DNA from 3 places in the Peribacillus sp. P4_D6 genome. Region 2 is predicted to be linked to each of the others. Evidence: riboswitches for the same ligand, from Rfam matches in the RefSeq annotation. Region 2 holds a riboswitch; each other region holds the start of a gene.
What was found. A riboswitch is a leader RNA that binds a small molecule or an ion and turns the genes downstream of it on or off. The one in region 2 is predicted to bind S-adenosylmethionine.
Positions count from the first base shown of each region.

Region 1 (3,285 bases), on a different contig from region 2:
AGGTAATACATATGATCACTCATTTTCAATGGGAGCCATTGCATAAGAATCTGCCAGGATGGAAAATTTCCTTTTATTTCAACAAGCAGGCAGTCAAAGCCTTGTATCATAAAGATGGATCCATCGAGTGGACAGCCAATCCGCCTTCCGAAACAGATGAAACCCAACTCAAAAGCATGATACATGATTTAATGATCTTCCATGTTTATGAATGAAACCCCTTTACATTCATGAAATCGCTAAACAGAATAAAAAAAACTCCTTTGCCTAAAACTAAAGAAAAGGCTAGGAGGGATTTCTTTTGGATAAAGAAAAAATGACATTTTTGAAGGATACCGAATATGATGGCAAGGACTCCGTTTACCTGGATATCGACCGTATCATCAATGAAGGAATGGCGGGCGGAAATGTGTATGAAGTCGCTAACCTTCAGAACATCGAAGAAGCACATGATTTTTATGATGAAACAGATCCCAATGTCAATAAATGAATAATGTGGGCTCTCTTATGGAGAGCTCTCTTTTATATCAGTCAGACCGTTAAGCGGATAGCAATCAAATAGTCCCATTCTCCCTCGCACTTAAAATATTTTCGTTTAATATCGATGTAATGATATGCTCTGAATCCCATTCATGCCCAGATATCTCGATAAGGGGATAGCGATTCGGCAAAACGACCTGCTGGATTTCATGAACGGTCAGCCCTTGAGAATGCAAGCGTAAAATTTCCCCTTGGAGGTTTTCCAGATAATCCAGTTTTTTTCGAAACATCTCCTTCCCATCAGGTACATGCCCAGCATGACAGCAAAACACTTCKCCGAAGTCATAATGAAGCAATCTTTTTATGGAATCGATGATCACCGGGACGGACTCTTCCCGTAAGACAAGCTTTGTTTTGGGGGTTACGAAAAGGTCTCCTGAAAAGAGCACGCCATTATTGTGATTCAAATACACCATATGGTCCTTTGCATGACCCGGGGTAAAAATCGGCTCCCACGTTTCGGTACGGGAATGAATGGCCTTCCCTAGCGGCTCAGCTTTAAAGGCGTCTCTCTTTCCCCAGAAAATTTTGCGATATTCAGGATATTCAGCATCCTTTGCACAAACCTCAACCGACATCGGGTGAATGAAAAGAGGGACCTTTTTATGTTCCTGTATCCAGGCAGCACCCCCCGTATGGTCTTCATGATAGTGAGTCAGGGCCACTGAGTCGAAGTCTGCGGATTCATAGAATGGAATAAGCTCTTCCAATAAAATCTGTGCGCCAGTATCTATCAATAGGCCATCCGTTAAAAAGACATACACACTCATCCCCGCCTTGTTCCCGCCAGGAGTCCCATGCACGCAAACCACATCATTTATCGTCTTGATCTCTATCATTCGGTTTCCTCCCCATCATTGTATAAATATAGTTTCATCTTCCTTTTTTTAACTTTACTATAATAACTGTAGTACCACTTTACCTTTTTGACAAGGAAATATTGGAATGAATAGCCTCGATGAAAATGCTGGATTATTGCATAATAGCCCATTTTCAATGAATCGTTTTAACGGACTGTACCAGATTTAATGACAAAAAAATAAAAGAAACGATTGACAATGCCGGATTTTACAAATAATATAGATTATATTATAAAACTTGAAATATTCTAAAATAATAATTTACTTATCAAGAGTGACGGAGGGATCAGGCCCTGTGATGTCCGGCAACCGCCCTTAGGGAACGGTGCCAATTCCTGCAGAATGATTGCATTCTGAAAGATAAGCCGAGATATGATTTCGCTGCCTCTTTCTGAATGATAGAGGCAGCTTTTTTAATGTTTAAGGGGGAAAGCTCATGATTGAAATCCGTTCAGTCCGAAAGGAATACGTCTCGAAGAAAAACCGAGTTATCGGAGTGGATAACGTAACTTTAACCATTCAAACTGGTGAAATATATGGAATTGTCGGCTACAGCGGAGCTGGAAAAAGCTCATTGCTCCGCTGCTTGAATTTGCTTGAACGTCCGACAGGTGGAAATATCATTATCGACGGCATTGAATTAACCTCTTTATCTAGCAAAGAGCTTCGTAAACAACGGCAAAAAATCGGAATGATATTCCAGCACTTTTCCCTGGTCAGTTCAAAAACCGTTTATGAAAATGTCGCTTTCGCCTTAAGGGCCGCGCATCGATCGAAGGACGCGACTAAGTTACGTGTATTGGAATTGTTGGAAATAGTAGGGCTCAGCGATAAGAAAGATGTCTATCCTGCACAGCTTAGCGGTGGACAGAAGCAACGGGTCGGCATAGCTCGCGCGTTAGCAAATGAACCCACTGTACTATTATGTGATGAAGCGACTTCAGCCCTTGATCCAACCACTACAAAAGCGATTTTACAGTTATTGAAAAAGATAAGCAGTGAGCTTGGTATCACCATCGTGTTGATTACACATGAAATGGAAGTGGTCAAAGAACTATGCCACCGAGTCGCCGTGATGCAGGATGGCCGGGTAATTGAAGAAGGACCCGTTTATGAAATATTTTCACAGCCCAAACAGGAGTTAACGAAGCAATTCATTGGCAGTGTACTGGATTTCGAACTCCCTTCGCACTTGATTGAAGAAAGTGAAGGTACGATTATTAAGATCCAATTCGAAGGGCAAACCGCCGGTGAATCGATTCTTTCGGATACTCTCCAATCCCATGCAGTAAAGGGAAATATTTTACACGGTAAAATTGAGTATATCCAGGATGTTCCTTTAGGCATTTTAATCATCGAGTTAATTGGCGATGCCGTCCAAATTCATTCGGCATTGGAATATATAAAAGATCGTTCCAGTTCTGTGGAGGTGTTAAAACATGTCACTGCTTAATCCCATCGTCAATATTTTACCTGATCTTAATAAAGCCTTTCTTGAAACGATTTATATGGTTGGCGTTTCTCTTGCAGTAGCCCTGCTGATCGGTTTACCGCTTGGAGTATTGCTATTTTCAACAACCAGGAATTTATTTTTTGAAAATGGCATCGTGAATCGATCTCTCGGTTTCGCAGTCAATATTGTCCGTTCAATCCCGTTCATCATTCTCTTGGTCGCCCTCCTTCCTTTAACGGACCTACTTACAGGATCGACGATAGGGCCAAGAGCAGCTTCTGTATCCCTGTCCGTATCCGCAATCCCTTTTTTTGCAAGGATTGTTGAAACGGCATTACGTGAAATAGACAGAGGAGTGATTGAAGCTGCAATTGCCGTAGGTGCCACTCCATGGATGATCATTAAGGATGTACTTCTTCCAGAGGCAAAACC
Region 1 is NZ_JBFUIQ010000046.1:23,651-26,935, reverse strand. Features, by position in the region: gene AC1DVB_RS15110 (YheE family protein) at 12-215, shown strand; gene AC1DVB_RS15105 (hypothetical protein) at 302-490, shown strand; gene AC1DVB_RS15100 (MBL fold metallo-hydrolase) at 555-1,379, opposite strand; SAM riboswitch class I at 1,663-1,767, shown strand; gene AC1DVB_RS15095 (methionine ABC transporter ATP-binding protein) at 1,837-2,853, shown strand; gene AC1DVB_RS15090 (methionine ABC transporter permease) at 2,840-3,285, shown strand, end outside.
Region 1: another riboswitch for S-adenosylmethionine. It lies ahead of AC1DVB_RS15095 (methionine ABC transporter ATP-binding protein); the one in region 2 lies ahead of mmuP (S-methylmethionine permease).

Region 2 (3,285 bases):
TGATTCACCGGAATTCGGATAAACGATAATTGGTTTATGCGTGTTTGCACGCAACACCTGTATGGCTTCCGTGATAACTGATACAGGCGCACAGTTGATGCCAATTGCGGCAATTTGCTCACTGTCCCCAAACAATCTGGCACACTCCTCCAGCAATGTGCCGTCACTAATCGCTTTTTCATTTTTCAAAGAAAAGGACAGCCAAGCATAGACTTCTGGATAATCTTTCAATAATGAATGTAATACTTTTGCTTCTTGCAGGGAAGGAATCGTTTCAAATGCTAAAATGTCAGCTCCTGCTTCAACCAAAGCTGATATTCGTGAGCGATGAAATGCCGCCAAAGCTTCATCTGAAACACCATAATTCCCAACATACTCTGAACCATCTGCAAGATAAGCCCCATAAGGTCCAACTGATGRAGCAACCAATGGCTTAGGTCTAATCGTTTGATATTCTTCCTTCCAAAATTCATCTCTTGCTTTTCTTGCTAGTAAAACCGTTTTCCTGATTAGATCCAATGCCTCTTTTTCTTGTATTCCGCGGAGGGCGAAACCTTCAACCGTTGCTTGATAGCTTGCCGTTATCGCACAGTCAGCACCAGCTCGAAAGTAGTCAGAGTGCACCTGGTAAATCACTTCTGGATTTTCAAGTAATACACGTGCAGACCACAGGGGATCGTCCAAATCACACCCATGACTTTCAAGCTCTGTAGCTAAAGCTCCGTCCAAAATCATAACTGAATGACCTTGTAAAATTGCTTCAATTGGGTTAATTTTATTTTTCATGGTCTACTCCTCTTTTCTTTATGGTTTGTGTCAGATAATAACTTCCATAGCAAAACAAAATAAACGGAATGCCACAATATAGTGCTATTCTTTGTGTAGGATCAAATGCAATTCCTATGCAAGAAGCAAGACATAGCATAAATGAAACGATTGGTACGAATGGATATAATGGTGTATGATAAGCCAAATCATTAACTGAGTTTCCTTCGTTTATATATCGTCTGCGAAATAGAAACTGTGACGCGCTAATACTCATCCAAACTATAACCACGGCTAGTCCAGAAATGGATACAAGCACTATATATACAGTATCCGGCGCAATAATACTCGAGAAAAGTGCTAAAACACCGCCCAACATACTGAAAAGGACTGCATTCAAGGGAACACCCCGTTTTGTCAATTTTGCAAATATTGGTGAAATAGTTTTCTTATCTGCAAGTGACCAAAGCATCCTGGATGAGGCATATAGTCCTGAGTTCGCAGCGGACAAAATGGCAGTTAATATAACAAAGTTCATAATATCCGCTGCATATGGCACTCCAATTCGTTCTAGAACGGCAACAAAGGGGCTCTCTAATACGCTTGCATCCGAAACAGGCAATAATGCGGATAAAACAACGATGGTACCTATAAAAAAGATAATCAATCTCCATAATGTCATACGGATTGCCTTTGGAATCGTTTTTTCCGGATTCACAGTTTCTCCAGCTGCAACTCCGATCAATTCAGTTCCAGAAAATGCAAAATTCACCGCGAGCATCGTCATTAGAATGGCAAAAGCACCATTTGGAAATAAACCTGCACTTGTAACATTGGAAAATAACGGAGCTGATTGTGCGTTAATCATTGGAATGAAACCTATCATTGCCGCAGCTCCCAGAATAATGAATATTACAATAGCAAATACCTTTATAGACGCAAACCAGAATTCGGATTCAGCGAAAAACTTAACGGTCCACGCATTTAATGCCAAGACCAAAATGGCAAATAGAGCACTCCATATCCAGACACTGATTAATGGAAACCATCGCTGCATCAACAATCCTGCAGCCGTGAATTCCGAACCTAGTGCAACAGTCCAGGTTAGCCAATACAACCAGGCTACTGTATACCCTGTCCCTGGTCCGATGTATTTGGCTGCGTAACTATGAAACGCACCAGTCTCGGGCATATGCACTGATAGTTCACCTAGACATAGCATGACTAGATAAACCACTAATGCACCAATCAGATACGAAAGGATGGTTCCGAACGGACCAGCCTGTTGAATCGTATAACCCGAACTTAAGAATAAACCAGTTCCAATCACCCCGCCAAGCGATAGCATTATTATATGCCGTGCTTGCATTTGCCTTTGAAAATCATGCTTCCTTTTGTTATCCATTCTTACTCTCCTTAATCTTGCATCCAGAAAAAACGAAAACGCACTCTAAAAAAGAGTGCGTTACTGACAAATAAACACGTACGGTCTTATCTATCAAGGTTTCACCCCCTGGAATTAGCACAGTGTCTTTGTAGACCTGTTGCTGAGGTTTCATAGGGCCAGTCCCTCCACCTCTCTGGATAAGAAATTATTTTTTTATAACTTTATCAATCTATGAAAAATTTGTCAAGTTTTGTTTCGGAATGTAAAGACTTCCTTTTAAATGCTAACGATCATGGCGTCTGCGGCATTAATATTAAAAGGTTGCTTATTTTTGGAACAGGCGCTAAGCGTATTATATTGGCAAATAAAACTAACCGGGGTCATTTTGGTCTTAAAAATGGCAACATCTTAAAAGATGTCGCCATTTTTTTCTTTTTCCTTAAGGACGTTCTATTTCAAATAATTCCCCTAGTTTTGTATAAGTATGACCTGCTAATCTTGCTACAGGTTTTAGCCCTTTCGGGTCAATACGGCCATTATGGTAAATATCTTGCTCTATATGATAGCAGACTATTTTCCCTATCAGTAAATCACAACCAGGTTCATTCTTGGAACCTGCCAATGGAATCGATTGCTCTAATGTACATTCAAAACGCACCTTCGCTTCTTCCAATCCTGGTACGGATACCCTATCACTAACAGCCAGCGTGAAATTAGTAAGACCCAATTCACTTTCTTCAGATGGGAGTTCCTTGGCCGTTCGATTTGCATCAGCAACATTATTTTCATCAGTGATATGAACAACGAACTCACCTGTTTGAATTGCATTTCGGGCTGTATCCTTTGAAACTCCTTCTTTCCGTTGAACAGAAATGGAAATCATCGGAGGATTTGAACTGACTATGTTAAAAAAGCTGAACGGCGCTATATTGATTGTACCGGTTTCGGATTGTGTCGTAACCAGCGCTATAGGTCTCGGTATAATGCTTCCAGTCAAAAACTTATAATTATCCCGTTCAGTCAGACTTTCAGGGTTAACAGAAATCATCTTCATTCCCCCTCATTCTTATAAAAAGTTCTTTTGAAACCATGAACCTGCTGCATCAACCTCTGAACGTGTCAACTGATGACCG
Region 2 is NZ_JBFUIQ010000085.1:5,511-8,795, reverse strand. Features, by position in the region: gene mmuM (homocysteine S-methyltransferase) at 1-786, opposite strand, end outside; gene mmuP (S-methylmethionine permease) at 776-2,170, opposite strand; SAM riboswitch class I at 2,254-2,356, opposite strand; gene AC1DVB_RS19515 (flavin reductase family protein) at 2,592-3,200, opposite strand; gene AC1DVB_RS19510 (alpha/beta hydrolase) at 3,219-3,285, opposite strand, start outside.

Region 3 (3,285 bases), on a different contig from region 2:
TTGTCCTTGAAGGCAGTTTTGGCGATCTTGGCTGCTTTTTCATAACCGATATGCGGGTTCAATGCTGTTACCAGCATAAGGGAACGCTCTACATTTTCTTTGATCTTATCTTCATTTGCAGTGATGCCAACCGCACAATTATCGTTGAAGGAATGAATGCCTTCCGTCAATAATTTGACCGTTTGCAGGAAGTTATAGATGATGACTGGTTTGAATACATTCAATTCAAAGTTACCTTGGCTTGCTGCAAAGCCAATTGTAGCATCGTTACCCACGATTTGTGTCGCAATCATGGTAAGCGCTTCACTTTGGGTCGGATTGACTTTACCTGGCATGATGGAGCTGCCCGGCTCGTTTTCCGGAATGGCAATTTCTCCGATTCCGCTTCTCGGTCCACTTGCAAGCCATCTGACATCGTTCGCAATTTTCATTAAATCTGCCGCCAATGCTTTCAAAGCACCGTGTGCGTAGACGATTTCGTTATGGCTAGTCAATGCATGGAACTTATTATCAGATGTGACAAAAGGATATCCTGTATCCGCTGCAATTTGTTTGGCAGAAAGTCCCGGGAATTCTTTCTTTGTATTGATTCCGGTTCCTACAGCCGTTCCGCCTAGAGCAAGGTTCAATAGTTTTTGGCTGCTTTCCTCAATCATCGCCAAATCTTTATCGAGCATCGCTTTCCAACCGGAAATTTCTTGTCCTAATGTTAAGGGTGTAGCATCTTGAAGATGTGTCCGGCCGATTTTCACGACATCCCAAAATTCTTTTTCTTTTGTATCGAATGTATCACGAAGTGCTTTGATGGCAGGAACCAATTTTTCAGCGACTTCCATAAAGGCTGCAATATGCATGGCAGTCGGGAAAGTATCATTTGAGCTTTGTGCCTTGTTAACATCATCATTCGGGTGAAGGATTTCCGATTCACCATTTTCTTTTAACCATTCATTCCCTTTGTTAGCGACCACTTCATTCACATTCATATTACTTTGCGTACCGCTTCCCGTTTGCCAAACTACAAGCGGGAAATGTTCATCAAGCGTACCTTCAAGGATTTCGCCGCAAATCTTGACGATGGCGTTCTTTTTAACTTCGGAAAGATCGCCAAGATCATAGTTCACCTTTGCAGCAGCTTGTTTAACGTATGCAAATGCACGAACCAATTCAATCGGCATTTTTTCGTTACCGATTTTGAAATTGTTACGGCTTCTCTCAGTTTGTGCTCCCCAATATTTATCAGCAGGAACTTTCACTTCACCCATCGTATCACGTTCGATTCTGTATTCCATGTGTTCTCCTCCTAAGTTTGCACTATTCATTGAAGAATTTTTGCATATGAAATGAATAATGTCGGATTATTCTTTCTCTCCATACATTGTACAAACTTTATTATTTTAAAGCAAAAATATCCCGCTGACCCTTTCCATATTTCTGAAAAATCCTAGGCCATTCATATTTAGATGAAAATTTGGATATTCTTTTTTGACACATAAAGTGTAGGCACCGCTAGGCTTCAATTGACCTGGCCATGAACGCCAACACATCATCACCCCCAAAATGTCCTTGACAGTGTTTTGTATATATAGTAAATTCAAAAGAAATTGAATAATCTAAACTCTTATCGAGAGAGGTAGAGGGAATGGCCCGATGACACCTCAGCAACCTTCATTTGTTTCAAACCAATGAAAAGGTGCTAATTCCACAAGTTTATGAACTTGGAAGATAAGAAGAATGACTCGTCCCTACTTAATCAAAGTCTTCTTCTTAAAGAAGACTTTTTTTTATTTTATTTAACTCAAAGGAGCAGTGAAAACCATGTATAAACCTGAAACATATCTTGCTCAATTAGGAAATCGCAGTGAAACGGCGACAGGAACAGTCAATCCGCCGGTATACTTTTCAACAGCTTTTCGCCACGAAGGAATCGGTCAATCGACGGGATTCGACTACACAAGGACAGGTAACCCTACCCGCCAGCTATTGGAGCGATCCATCGCCGATCTGGAAAAAGGAGACCAAGGCTATGCCTGCAGTTCAGGAATGGCCGCCATCTCCACTATACTCGCCCTTTTTAAATCCGGGGATGCGTGGATTGTCAGTGAAGATCTTTATGGCGGTACATATCGGCTGTTAGAACAAGGTTTTAAAAAATGGGGATTGCAGTGTGACTATGTAAACACTTGTTGTTTGGAGGATATCGAAAAAGCCATCACTCCTCACACGAAAGCCATCTTCATCGAAACTCCCACTAACCCTCTTATGCAGCAAACGGATATTAGCGCCGTTGCCGCATTGGCTAAACGATATAATTTATTGCTAATCGTTGATAACACTTTTTACACGCCTCTTATTCAACAACCCATCTTGCTTGGAGCTGATATTGTGATCCACAGTGCAACCAAGTATCTCGGTGGTCATAATGATGTGCTCGCCGGACTGATCGTTGCTAGCGGCGCTGAATTATGTGATGCACTTGCCTTCCATCATAATGGCACTGGAGCTGTCTTGAGCCCATTTGATTCATGGCTGTTGATGCGCGGAATGAAAACCCTGGCATTGCGGATGGAGCGTCATGAAAAGAATGCCAAGATACTTGTAGATTACTTATCGGAGCATGATTGTGTTACGGACGTATTGTATCCAGGCCGAGGCGGCATGATTTCTTTCCGCATCATTGATGAAGCGGCGGTCAACCCATTTTTACAATCGCTCTCATTAATTTCCTTTGCAGAAAGCCTGGGAGGGGTTGAAAGCTTCATCACCTATCCTGCCACACAAACACATGCCGATATACCGCTTGAGGTCAGAACGGCAAACGGTGTTTGTAATCGACTGCTCCGCTTCTCCGTTGGCATCGAGGATAGCGAAGATTTGATTGGTGACTTGCAGCAAGCATTCGCACATGTAAAAAGGGAGGCACTACGATGACAGATCATGATTTTAGCTTTGAAACAAAATTACTTCATAATCAACATAAATTCGATCCGGCAACGGGCGGTGTGAGCGTCCCCATCCAGCATGCATCGACTTTCCATCAATCCGATATCGATCAATTCGGCAAATATGACTACAGCAGAAGCGGGAACCCAACCCGCGAGGCACTTGAAGACATCATTGCCGAACTTGAGGAAGGCACTCACGGCTTTGCCTTTTCATCAGGTATGGCTGCCATTTCAACAGCCTTCCTGCTATTGTCTGCTGGGGATCATATCGTCATTTCCGAAGATGTGTATGGCGGAACGTTCAGGATGGTCACAAGCGTTTTGAACCGTTTCAATATTGAGC
Region 3 is NZ_JBFUIQ010000046.1:14,121-17,405, reverse strand. Features, by position in the region: gene fumC (class II fumarate hydratase) at 1-1,289, opposite strand, end outside; SAM riboswitch class I at 1,616-1,729, shown strand; gene AC1DVB_RS15050 (methionine biosynthesis PLP-dependent protein) at 1,816-2,928, shown strand; gene metC (cystathionine beta-lyase) at 2,925-3,285, shown strand, end outside.
Region 3: another riboswitch for S-adenosylmethionine. It lies ahead of AC1DVB_RS15050 (methionine biosynthesis PLP-dependent protein); the one in region 2 lies ahead of mmuP (S-methylmethionine permease).